Regions from separate parts of the Gardnerella vaginalis ATCC 14018 genome, predicted to be linked through region 3. Evidence: riboswitches for the same ligand, from Rfam matches in the RefSeq annotation. Region 3 holds a riboswitch; each other region holds the start of a gene.
The links. A riboswitch is a leader RNA that binds a small molecule or an ion and turns the genes downstream of it on or off. The one in region 3 is predicted to bind thiamine pyrophosphate.
Positions count from the first base shown of each region.

Region 1: it holds a riboswitch for thiamine pyrophosphate, as region 3 does, so the genes downstream of both, thiM (hydroxyethylthiazole kinase) here and thiM (hydroxyethylthiazole kinase) in region 3, are expected to answer to the same signal.
Region 2: it holds a riboswitch for thiamine pyrophosphate, as region 3 does, so the genes downstream of both, GAVG_RS02825 (ABC transporter permease) here and thiM (hydroxyethylthiazole kinase) in region 3, are expected to answer to the same signal.

Region 1 covers NZ_AP012332.1:100,706-105,189, reverse strand. The annotation lists gene GAVG_RS00410 (bifunctional hydroxymethylpyrimidine kinase/phosphomethylpyrimidine kinase) at 1-1,583, opposite strand, end outside; gene thiM (hydroxyethylthiazole kinase) at 1,589-3,106, opposite strand; TPP riboswitch at 3,094-3,186, opposite strand; rRNA gene rrf (5S ribosomal RNA) at 3,503-3,619, opposite strand; rRNA gene GAVG_RS00395 (23S ribosomal RNA) at 3,785-4,484, opposite strand, start outside.
Region 2 covers NZ_AP012332.1:745,926-750,409, reverse strand. The annotation lists gene eno (phosphopyruvate hydratase) at 1-1,084, opposite strand, end outside; TPP riboswitch at 1,233-1,335, shown strand; gene GAVG_RS02825 (ABC transporter permease) at 1,326-2,123, shown strand; gene GAVG_RS02820 (ABC transporter substrate-binding protein) at 2,311-3,315, shown strand; gene GAVG_RS02815 (ABC transporter ATP-binding protein) at 3,374-4,114, shown strand; gene mfd (transcription-repair coupling factor) at 4,148-4,484, opposite strand, start outside.
Region 3 covers NZ_AP012332.1:542,475-546,958, reverse strand. The annotation lists gene GAVG_RS02060 (tryptophan transporter) at 1-468, opposite strand, end outside; gene GAVG_RS02055 (hypothetical protein) at 590-1,216, opposite strand; TPP riboswitch at 1,777-1,869, shown strand; gene thiM (hydroxyethylthiazole kinase) at 1,857-3,398, shown strand; tRNA gene GAVG_RS02040 (tRNA-Arg) at 3,478-3,550, shown strand; gene GAVG_RS02035 (ATP-binding cassette domain-containing protein) at 3,566-4,484, opposite strand, start outside.

The DNA.
Region 1 (4,484 bases), 440 kb from region 3:
TCAACAAATTTAACTGCCATTCTTACTCCTGACTCAAAATCATTAGAAGAATACATTGAAATCCAATCATGATATGGGTTTTCAGGAGTATTATTTTTGACTAAAATTTGTCCCACTTCTTCATAAAGCCAATAGCATGGCAATATGGATGCAGCTCCAATCACGTAATCTTCTGCCATTGTAGAAGCAAGTAAGTGATTTACGTAAGCTAACGTTACTGGCGAGCAAGACGCATCAATGCTTATATTTCTGCTTCCAAGCCAATCTCTGTGCAACTGCGATTCCGCTTCTATGCACATAGCTGCGCCCGTAGCCCAATGCACTCTAGCTTCATTATCTGGCGTTTTAGCTCCAACAGCAGCTAGCGCGCGCGAGTAACGCTTCAAGTATTCAGAATCTTGACTTATGTAGAAAGCAAACAAGTCGGAGTCAAGCGTTCCATTACCTAAAGCCTTAATAAATGGCATTTTCATAATGTTGTTATCGACATCTGCACTAGCATCCCATAAAGCTTGAGTCCAAGGGCCACAAGGCTCCACATTTGGCTTTCTAGCCTTGCTATGAGCTTTTACGACTACGCTTTGCGCAGTTAATCCGTCTAAGCCACTAGTTTGCATATGTTCCCAAGGAGTTGACGAAGAATCTAATTCCAAACGATAATTACGAGCAGCATGGTTCACAGGCCCATGACCTTTGCCAACATGCAAATCTTTACCGCAAGCAATAGCTTCGTTAAGCCATCTTGACGACCATGCTAGAGCATCCGCTACTGTACTGTAATCGCTTAGCTTCTTGCCTTCTCGCAACGCTAATCCTATGCGCGTAGCAAGCGAGGAAGATAGCGAGCAGCCTGTGCCATGCGTTGTTGTTGTATCAACCCTAGGGCAAGGAACGTGCACTCTGTGGCCATCTGGGAACACAACAGTATTACCAGCATCTTCGCTTGTTAAGTGGCCGCCTTTAACAATAACAATAGTATTGTTTTTTGCACACCACTCGCTTGCTTGAGCATAAGCTTCTTCAAAATTAGATGCAGGCTGTTTATCGCATAATACTGCGAGTTCAGGTATGTTTGGCGTAATCACATCCGCAAGAGGTGCAAACTCACGCATTGCATCTTCTGCAGACTTTTCAAGCAACCTATCTCCCGAAGTTGCTACCATCACTGGGTCTAACACAACAACAGGAACAGGATGATTCTTAAGCCAATCTTGAACTAGGCTAATATATGATTTGTCTCCAAGCATGCCGATTTTTACAGCATCAATAGTTACGTCATCAAATACTGCTTCTAGTTGCGCTTGCAAAAAGTCGGTTGGAGGAGTATAAACTTCGCGCACACCGCAAGTGTTTTGAGCAACCAAATTAGTTGTTACACACATTGCAAATCCATGAGATGCTGTGATTGATTTTAGATCAGCTTGAATTCCAGCTCCGCCTGTTGGATCAGTTCCAGCAATGCTTAGCACTCGCGGAATAATTGGCTCTTCTAAAGAAGGTAGGGAAGATGGCCTTAGACTTGAATCATATAATTTAGAAATTGATTGCAAAGGTGCTTGAGTTTGCGAAAATTGATTATTCATTATTTTTATTCCTTTGTAATGGCATCGCGTAATTTGTGTGCTTCTTCGCAAGGATTTTGCGCAAGCATTAGAGCAGATACTACGCATAAACCATCTATTGAAGTGCTTTTAATAGGAAACACGGTATTTTCATTAACTCCGCCGATTCCTAGAGTGCTAATGCCGAGTTCTTTAGCGCGTTTAGCAATCTTTTCTACTCCTTCAACTCCTAAAGCAGGAGCAGCGTCTGGCTTAGTGGCAGTAGGCCAAATTGGGCCTATTCCAATAACATCAGGCAATGCCACATTTTCTTTAGCACATTCGTTATAAACGTAATCTAACTGTTCTAACTTTTCTATAGAAAGTCCAACCATCCACTCTGCAGGAATAGACTTACGCGCTTCAATATAAGGCGTGTCTGTTTGACCAACATGCAAGTTGAACCCTAAGCTTTTAGCGCAATCTATACGATCGTCAACAAAAATCGGCACGTCTCCGCAACCATTAGCAAGCATTTTGTCTCGCAGGCTTTGAGCTTTATTGTTAAAAGTTTCGCTATTTGCGTACTTATCGCGCAATTGGACTACGCTTGCTCCGCCTTTAACGCAATCAACTGCAATATCTTCTTCGGCTCGATCACTCATCTTTGGGTCTGTTATAAAGTATAAAGACCAATCAACAGGATCGAGTTCAAATTCAATATTCGCTAATTTCAGCATCTCGTCTGCGCTCAAATCCATAAGCGCATCCATCCATAATTTTCTAAATGACCCTGGCAATGTTGAGCGTTGCGCTGCCCAAGTTCCTGCTGCAGCAGCGTGTACGTGCGCGGCAACTGTTGCTGCAAAAGGTCGATTTCGATTTGCTCCAACGTATGCTGCCACCAACGCGCCAAGAGAGCAGCCCGTGCCGACTACTTTCGTCATTATTTCGTGGCCGCCAGAAACTCGTGCCGAGCATCCATGACCATAAATAGCGTCTTTTTCGCCAGAAATAGCCACTACCGAGCCGTAGCGTTTAACTAGCTTCTTAGCTGCTGCAACTGCCGAATCAACGGAATCTCCAGCGTCTACGCCTTTACCGCCGCTTTCTTCTCCAGCTAAGCCTAAGATTTCGGAAGCGTTGGCACGAATTACAGCAGGATGACTTTTAACAATTTCGCGCGCGTATTGCGTGCGTGGAGCTAAACCGCCAACTGCAACTGGGTCAAGAACCCATGGAGTGTGCGCTTTTACAGCTCCGCGAATCGCAGCATCCATAGATTCTTTGTCTACTGGCCTGTACGTTCCAATGTTTACTAATACACCAGATGCGATTTGAGCAAAGACTTCAGCTTCTTCTGCATCTACGACCATTGCTGGCGATGCACCAGCAGCTAGCAGAACGTTTGCCGTTATTTCTTGAACAACATTATTCGTTACGCAATGTGTTAGTGGATTTTTTGCGCGCAAAGCTTCGATGCATTCACGTACATCTTGAACGAATTGCTTGCAACGAGCATTAGTTGAGAATTCACTATTTTTAGAGCACGACACAGTAGTCATGATTTTCCCTTCGCTAGTACTAACTAGATCAGGTTCAACGGGTATAATCTCAGCGCTTATGCGCACCCCGAACCTATGTTTGACTATATATGTTCGTTATGACGTTATTTATATGCGCTCCGACCTGCCTTTTCGCTTAGAGCGTAGCGCGAAAAGGTAATTCGGAGCGCTGAGCCGCTTAGCGTAGAAGCACGGTGTGCTTCTACGGCGGCGAAGACGTGAGCGCGCTTAGACCGCGCGAACGAGGACCTTCCATGTAGTGCGTTTGTATAACGACACGACGTAAATCAAGTACAATCGCACTACAGTAAGCGCGTGAATCGTGCGCGCGAACGATAACCTAAACTTAAATAATAAAAAAGCGGGGAACAATCAAGTTCCCCGCTAGAAAGAATAATGCGGCAGCGTGCTAGTCTCCCACACCCTATCGAGTGCAGTACCCTCACCGTGTCAGGCCTTAGCTTCCGGGTTCGGAATGGGACCGGGCGTCTCACCTGAGCCATGACCACCGCAAAACTAGATTATACACTCGCTTTAAACGAGCGGCAAATTGGCGGTTTGGGAACCGGACATGAACGCGAGCAACAGAAAAACAATCATCAAAATCAACAACTTAACCATAAAATGACCGTCTAACACTCCATACTATCTAAGAGAATTAAACGATAAGCAATACAAGTAGTATCACAATCGCCCATTAGTACTGGTCAGCTCCACCCCTTACAGGGCTTCCACATCCAGCCTATCAACCACGTGTTCTACATGGGGGCTCACACACAAAGTGCAAGGAATGCTAATCTTGGAGCAGGCTTCCCGCTTAGATGCTTTCAGCGGTTATCCCTTCCAAACGTAGCTAACCGGCAGCGCCACTGGCGTGACGACCGGCATACCAGAGGTTCGTCCACCCAGGTCCTCTCGTACTATGGGCAGGTCTCCTCAACATTCCAACGAGCGCAGAGGATAGAGACCAAACTGTCTCACGACGTTCTGAACCCAGCTCGCGTGCCGCTTTAATCGGCGAACAGCCGAACCCTTGGGACCTGCTCCAGCCCCAGGATGCGACGAGCCGACATCGAGGTGCCAAACCATCCCGTCGATATGGACTCTTGGGAATGATCAGCCTGTTATCCCCGGGGTACCTTTTATCCGTTGAGCGATGCCACGTCCGTACGCCGGCACCGGATCACTATCTCCGACTTTCGTCCCTGCTCGACCCGTCAGTCTCACAGTCAAGCCCGCTTGTGCGATTACACTCAACACCCGATTGCCAACCGGGCTGAGCGGACCATTGAGCGCCTCCGTTACTCTTTAGGAGGCAACCGCCCCAGTTAAACTACCCGCCAGGCACTGTCCCTAACACGGATAACGTGTCGAGGTT
Region 2 (4,484 bases), 200 kb from region 3:
TAGAAGTAAAGCCATTCTTGGTTGCAAGCTCAATAGCGTCGAGGGTTTCGGTAACGGAACCAATCTGGTTCAACTTTACGAGCAAGGAATTAGCTGCTCCAAGCTCAATACCCTTAGCCAAACGCTTTGGATTGGTGACGAGCAAGTCATCGCCAACGAACTGCAAACGATCACCAAGACGCTTGGTGATTGCTGCCCAATCATCCCAGCCTTCTTCCTGGAATGGATCTTCGATGGAAACGATTGGATACTCGTTGATGAGCTTCTCGTAATAATCAAGCATGTAAGCAGATTCGCGCTCTTCGCCGTCGAAACGATACTTGCCAGTTTCCTTGTTGTAGAACTCAGAAGAAGCAACATCGAGGGAAATACCAATCTGCTTTCCTGGCTCGTAACCTGCAGCTTCGATTGCATCCATGATGTACTTCAAGGAATCTTCGTTGGACTTCATCTTTGGAGCGAAGCCACCTTCGTCACCAAGACCAGTAGCCAAGCCTTCCTTCTTCAAAACGTTCTTTAAGGTGTGATAAACCTCAACACCAGCGCGCAAAGCATCGCTGTAAGTTGCGAAACCGTATGGAGAAATCATGTATTCCTGAATATCAGTTGCAAAATCAGCGTGAGCGCCACCGTTCATGATGTTCATGTTTGGAACTGGAAGAATATGTCCGTTAGTTCCGCCGATGTAACGATACAATGGAAGCTCTGCAGATTCAGCAGCTGCATAAAGAGCAGCAAGAGAAACGCCAAGAATAGCATTTGCGCCAAGCTTACCCTTGTTTGGAGTGCCATCAAGCTCAATCATGGTTTCATCAAGAGCACGCTGGTCAGAGGCATCCATGCCAATAACCTTTGGAGCAATTACTTCATTAACAGCCTTAACTGCTTCCAAAGTACCCTTGCCCTGATAACGGGACTTGTCGCCATCACGACGCTCCCAAGCCTCAGCCTCACCAGTCGAAGCACCAGAAGGCACTAAGCCAATACCCTGAGCGCCATCTTCGGTCTCCAAATAAACCTGAACGGTAGGATTTCCACGAGAATCCAAAATTTCGCGTGCATATACGCTTTCAATAGCTGCCACAACTACTCCTTATTCATTTTGTTGGTTGTGTAACATATTCAAGATTAATGCGTTTTATGGACGTTATTTCGTAGCGTAAGTCGTTAAAGATACAAGCCTATATAATCTAAGCGTTTCGCGATTTGTCCATGCCTTTATACGATAATAACAAACTGACACGGGGTGCAATTATTTAATTGTAATTGCTGAGATTATACCCGTCGAACCTGATATAGCTAAAACTATCGAAGGGAATGTCGTTATGAATAACCTTTTTAGCGCGATTGCAAAACTGCATCATAAAGCTTTTATTTCTTTAAAAGCTTGGCTTTCTACTATAGCGATTCTTTTTTTATGGTTTTTAATAACCTTAACTCCTGCCGAAAATCGCGCTTTGCCATCTCCAATCGAGGTAATAAAAGCATTTGTTGACTTAAACAACGAAGGAATATTACTACCGTCTCTTGCAATAAGCATATTTAGAGTTGTAGCTGGTCTTCTTTTAGGAATTGCTTTTGCTTTGCCATCTGGAATCATTTCTGGCGGAAGCAAAATAGGAGAATCAGTAATAAATAAACCAAGTCATATGCTCAGATCCATCCCATTCCCAGCATTAGCACCTTTATTGATCATTTTTCTCGGTGTGGACGAAATGATGAAAATAATGCTTATAGCGCTTGGTGTTTTTGGACCAATGTATGTCAATATTCGAGATGGAGTAAGGAACATTGACCCTAAACTAATAGAACTTGCAAAGGCTTATAACGTTAAAAAATCGACTGTTTTTACAACAATTTTTATGCGAGGAACACTAGCTAATTTTATGACAGGATTGCGATTTTCAATTTCCGTAGCATGGGTTGCTTTAGTTACTTGTGAAACAGTTAATTCTTCAATAGGAATCGGATATATTCTTTCTAGAGCTCAACAATTCTTTAGACCAGATCAAATGATGGCATGCATTATTTTATATGCGATTGCAGGACTTGGATCAGAAGTTACTGCAAACATATTCGAATATTGGCTTATGCCAGAACGTAGAGTAAATAGAGAATCTTAACAAAGAGTTGATTTTAGAAATTCACGTAAATAAAGAATTTATAAAATCCTCTGTGAATTTTAGAGATACTTTTAACGATACTTTTAAAAATAAGTCAATTTTTATAAAAATTTAATCAACAAAATTTAATCAACAACCAAATAAACCAAATAAGAAAAACACAAAATAAAGGTAAAGGAGCCAAATCATGGCTAATTTCAAAATACAAATTGCTAGCAAACGCTCTATTGCAGCAATATGCGCTTTTTGCGCAACTATCGCTCTTGCATCTTGCGGCGGAGCTCAAAAACCTGCAAATAACTCCCAATCTTCTAGCAAAGATACGGGAATAATGAGGGTTGCTTATCTTTCTACAGCAAACTATTTAACAACGTTAAAAAATGAAAAATTCCTTCAGGAAGAATTTGGAAAAGCAAAAGTCACCTATACTGGACCATACACTCCAGTTGATGGTCTTACCGCAGTTATGAGCGGAAGCGCTGATGCAACAACTACTGGAACTGGACGATTTATTGATTTGATTGCAGAAGGTCAACCTTGGGTTGCATTTGCGCTCGAATATTACAATGGTGATTCTCAAGGAATCGTTGCATCCGCAAAAAGCGGCGCAAAAACACTAAAAGACTTATATGGAAAGAAAGTTGCTATTATTCACAACGGTGATACTGGCGATTACATGCTTCACCGCGCATTCGATAAAAGCGGATTAGACGTTTCTAAAGTGCATAAAGTAGAGATGAGCCCTAAGAACTTCCAGGCAGCATTTACATCTGGACAGATTGATGCAATTTCCTCATTCGATCAGAATCTTGCTGCAGCGATGACAACCCCTGGGTCAAAATTACTTGTTAACGCTAAAAAGTATGGCAACATGAATGTTACCATTCACATTGTTTCTAGAAAATTTGCTAAGAAGCATCCTGAGCTCGTTAAAAAAATGTATAATGCTCTTGTTCGCGAAGCTAATAAGTCACATAAAGAAAAGAATGTTATCGGGAATGCTTATAAGCAACTTGGAGCAAGCGACACAATCATTAAGCAGATTGAAAAATTCGATAATCCAACAATTAAGCCAATCGATAAGAAAGGCTTAGAAATGATGAAGGTTCAGGCAAAAGAATACGTAAAATATGGTTTAATTAAGCAAGCTCCAACAAACTTGGATGATTCCGTAATGGATTGCAGCAAGTAACCTAAACCTTTAAAATACGCTAAATAATTTTCAAAATCAAAACACAGTAGGAGTTAATATGAACATTCAAAACAATGAAAATAATGCTAATAATGTCAACAATTCCTACTGTGTTTCTTTAACGCATATTGAAGTAGCATTTGACGACACTTATAAGGTTTTGAAAGATATTAATTTAAACATTAAGCAAGGCGAGTTTGTCTCACTTATTGGCAGATCAGGTTGCGGAAAAACAACGCTTCTTAAAGTAATATCTGGTTTATTAAAACCTACAAGCGGCAGTATAAACGTTACAGACATGCAGGCTATAGGATTCCAAGATGCAAGATTAATCCCATGGCTAAAAATTGGTGAAAACGTTGTTTTTGGTCTTTCAGACAGTAAAAACAATCTTAAAAAACTTGCAAATAATGCTCTTAGCAAAATGCAATTAGAAGAATACGCCAATAAATGGCCTTCTCAACTTTCTGGCGGTCAAGCTCAACGCGTCTCTTTAGCTAGAGCATTAGTAAGAAACCCAGAGCTATTGCTTTTAGACGAACCTTTCGGCGCATTAGATGCTTTAACAAGACTAGACATGCAAGATCTTCTAGCTAAGCTAAGAACACAAAACGGCTGGAGCACAATCATGGTTACTCACGATATTGCGGAAGCTGTAAGATTATCAGATCGTATTCTAATGCTTCAAAATGGCGTAATATCAAGGCAATGGAATATCGATAGGAGCAGTGTTGATTCGCAAGGAAGACCTACAAATCATGTTTCTATTGAAGATGATTTAAGACTTGCCTTAAAGTGACATGTCCACTATTTAAAATTCACCTATTAATTTTTACCAATCAATGTCTTCTAAAAGTTGCTTAGCCCATTCGACTATCTCTTTTTCACTCATAGACGATGAATCCCCTAAAACAGACGCAAAAGGAGATGGAAAAATCATTGTGTGGGTTACAGGCTTAAACTGTGCTCCCCTGTAGATCCTACTCAAACGCATCCAAACAGATTGAGCTGGATCTACGCCAATAACGCGCACAGTTTTACCTTGCATGCTTATTTGATTAATACCCATTTGTTTAGCTTTAAAACGTAATCTTGCAACATCAAATAATGTTTGTAAGGATTTAGGAGGATTTCCATATCTATCGCTTAACTCATTGAAAATCTCTTTT
Region 3 (4,484 bases):
AAGAACAAAGAAAGATGCAGTAGATGCAAATATTAAACCAGAAACAACTGTGGTTATAAAAGTTGCTATAAGTGGGAAAATACTGAACTTTCTAGCAGCATCCTTAGGGAAAACGCGGACATAAGCCATAATCATCAAAGTCATAACAATTGCTGCTGGAATATCGCAAACATAATTAAGACCAGGAATAGATGCGTTAAATTGCATTAAAGTTGCAGCCAAAGCACCAATAATCGCACCCTGAATAACATTTGGACGAACCAACAAAATCGCAAGGCAGAATGATGCGATTAAGAAGTTTGGTTTAATATTTCCAATTGAAAGCGCTTTTGCAACTGTAAAATCAAGAATGCATCCTGCTGCAAAAAGAACAGCCACCAACACTAAAGACGTAATATCTAAAGCGTGCTTTTTAATACTTACAGCATTAAGCATATTACCTTCATGTTCGTTAATTTCCTGATTCATAATCTTCTCCTTTAAGTTGCGATAATCAAGTTTTAATTATCGACTTTTGTTATTTATATATGTTTTGATATTAATTTATATTGATTTAAATTAATTTGTTTAATTATTTTTCAATTCTGATTTACTTGTGTAGAACGAGTCGAATTGGAGTGTAAAGAACTTCAACAACAACAGCATTAAACACAGCAGTACCCAAAATGATTGGAAGCATAACAAGAACAGTGTTTGGAGAGTGAAGAATAAAGAAAGATGCGATTGTTGCAAAAATCATTCCAGAAATAACAGTTGCAATAAAGGAAGAAATTAATGGGAAAACACTGAACTTTCTAGCAGCATCCTTAGGAAAAGCCTTTAAATAACCCATCAACATCAAAGTCATAATAATTGCTGCTGGAATATCGCAAGCGTATTCAAGACCAGGAATTGAAGTGTTAAATTGAATTAAAGTCGCAGCCAAAGCACCAATAATCGCACCCTGAATAACATTTGGACGAACCAACAAAATCGCAAGGCAGAACGATGCAATTACAAACTCTGGCTGAATATTTCCAATCGAAAGCGCTTTTGCAACTGTAAAGTCAAGAATACATCCTGCTGCAAAAAGAACAGCCACCAACACCAAAGACGTAATATCTAAAGCATGCTTTTTAACATTTACACCTTTAAGTAAATCCGAAGCCTGATTAACACTAGATTCAGCAGAAGTAAATGAGGTTTCCTGCTTAGTTTCATTAATTTCCTGAGCCATGATTTTCTCCTTTTATGTAGATTTTTATGTTGATTGTTTTAAACAATTTTTTAATTGTTTTTTATGTTTATAGATTTGTTTTAGACGTAAAATTAATCCAAATAGATTTGGCTTTCTGGAGATATAAAAAAGACCTCCAGGTTTACCCTAGAGGTCTTTTACAAGCCTAAACAAGCAGCTTCTAAAGCTTTAGAGTAAACTACGCCAAAGAGAAGTCTGCCACCACCACATACGAGCAGCATCAAAAGTATCGCGAGCTTGAGCATTCATGTTACGCATGATAGCCGCCTCCTTAATACTTAGCTGCAAAGCTAAACGCTTAATGTGGTCAATCACAAATCCAAAATCGTAAATCGTAAAATTTACGATATCCGTTTGTGTTGTGTTTGATGCTAACACTATAAAAGTACAAATGCAAACAAAAATAAAAAATTAATGGAAAAATTTTATAAAATCCAAAACAATAATCTTCAATCATCCCCGAAATTTCAAGCGAAACAACGCAAAACGCGCGAAATAAAATATTACATAGCCAAACGTCATACACAAACGATATAGTCAAAGTCGGTTCGGGGTGCGTAAAAACGCTGAGATTACACCCGTTAAACCTGATCTAGGTAGTGCTAGCGAAGGGAAAATCATGGAAGAATTAAACGAATCAAATGCAAATATAGATACAAATATAGATACAAGTTTTAGCGTTCGCGCAAGAAGACGAATGTTTCTAAATGACGTTAGATCATGCATAGAAAGAGTGAGAGCAAAGAAGCCACTAACTCATTGCATAACAAACAATATTGTTCAAGAAATAACAGCAAATGTACTACTTTCCGCAGGAGCTACGCCAATAATGGTATGCGACCCAGATGAAGCAGCAGGCATTGCAAAAATAGCGTCAGGCGTTCTAGTAAATGTTGGAACATTCGAAGAGATAAAAGGCAAAGCCATACGCAAAGCAATAGAAACTTGCGAAGAAACACAAACTCCTTGGGTACTAGATCCAGTTGGAGTTGGAGTAGACGAATTAACCACTAGAACAAAATTTGTAAGAGAAATAGTAAAACGAAACCCAACAGTAATACGAGCGAACGCAAGCGAAATATTAGCTTTAGTTGGGCAAAACAGTCAGATGAAAGGCGTAGATGCGCAAGATCCAGTAAACTCCGCGCTAGAAGCAGCCAAAAAACTGGCAAAAGAATACGGATCTGTAATATCAATATCTGGAGAAAAAGACGCGGTATACGGTCACGGATGCCTAGTGCGAATAACTGGCGGACACAAGGCTATGACAAAAGTTGTAGGAACTGGGTGCGCTCTTGGATCATTAGTGGCGGCATATGTGGGTGCAAACCCAGAGCGCCCAGTGGCAGCAACAGTGGCTGCACACGTGCACGCTGCAGCAGCTGGAACGTTTGCAGCAAGACAAACAACCGCACCAGGAACATTCAAAACACTGTGGATCGACGCATTGCAAACATTAAGTGTAAACAACATGTTTGAACTAACAAACATTGAATTTAGCATAGAACCAACAGATTGGACGCTTTACCTAGTCACAGATCCACGAATGGGAAACCGTAGCGAAGAACAAGTTGCAGTAGAATCCATAGATGGCGGAGTGACAGTAGTTCAATTGCGAGATAAATACTCCAACGATACTGAAATATCAGAAAAAGCCATAAAGTTACGCAAAACACTTATAAAAGCAAAACATGGAGATATACCGATTTTCATAGACGATCACGTTGACACCGCAGCAAAACTGGGATTCAACCTGCATATTGGTCAAAAAGATACGCCTTTCGTTACAGCACGTAAATCCATGCCAGCCGAATGGATGATTGGACTTTCTTGCGCAAGAGTAGACCTAATGGAAAAAGCATATAAAGAGTGCAAAGAGAACGATACTCCACTTCCTGATGTTATAGGAATCGGAGCTGCATTTGCCACAAATACTAAGGCGCATGATGTTCCTCCTCTTGGAGTTGAAGGCGTAAATGAAGTAGCAAAAGTAGCACACAGCATGGGTGTAAAAACTCTAGCGATTGGTGGAATACACGAAAACACCGTTTTTCCAATCAAAGACCTAAGCATTGATGGAGTATGCACTGTATCTGCTCTCATGTGCGCTGAAGATCCTAAAAAAGTAGCAAGCGATCTTAAAAGCGTAATAACTCGCTAAAGTATGCATTAAAGTCACAAAGATTGGCTAATAGCGTATACTTTCAATCCCTAGCAACGTGTATACTTTCACAAGTTGCGGGCTTGTAGCTCAGTGGATAGAGCGTCTGCCTCCGGAGCAGAAGGTCGTGGGTTCGAATCCCATTAAGCCCACATTGTATGTTAGTATTAATTTCCTCCAAGAAGAGCAAAAGTACCGTAATATACAGCAGCGATTAAAGCGATAGCAGGAATAATTAAGCACCCAATCATAAACACATAATCGCGTTTATTCACATGGCTTATACGTGCATGAGATCTTGGGTTTTCTCCGCCAAATCCACGAGCTTCCATAGCCGTAGCCAAAGTTGTAGATCTTCGAATAGACAGCACCAAAAGAGCAAAAGCTTGAGGCATAAAAGCCTTAATCTTACTATCATCGCCAAGTCCGCGAGAACGCCTAGATGCACTGAGAGCAGCCCAATCATCTTGAAGGACGCTAAACAATCGCATACCAGCTAATCCACCGTAAACAAACCTATCTGGCAATTTCATAACTTGACTAAAGGCATCAGCTAAATCAGTTGCATCAATGCCAATAACAGTAACAATAGCTGGAACACCGATAGCTAAAATTCTGATGAATGTTGCAATTGCAAGAGTTGTGGAATGATCACTTACATGAATAATTCCCCAATCAAACCATGTTGCTCCACCTGATTTACCATACAACCACACTGCTAATGCAGATCCAGGAGCACCAACCCATACAGGCCAAGAAAGTTTAATAACTCGCAAAGGGTTCATTTTAACAACCCAAAGAATCACAAACTCCAAAACCAGAGCTATTGTTGCAGAAAGCCAGTCGAGAGTAAACAAAAGCGGAACCGAAAGTAGGAAAGCTCCAAGCATCCTATACACAGGATTCAAAGATGCCAAGAATGGAGAATAACTTGATGCGCGAGCTGCCTCATCACGATGGTTCACATCGCTAACTTCTATTCGAGATATATTCGTTGCATCTGTTGACGAAGATAATGCTAAAGATTCTTGTGAATTATCTACATTTTCAGACTCATAAGATTCGTCATTAGTGGAATCCACATTA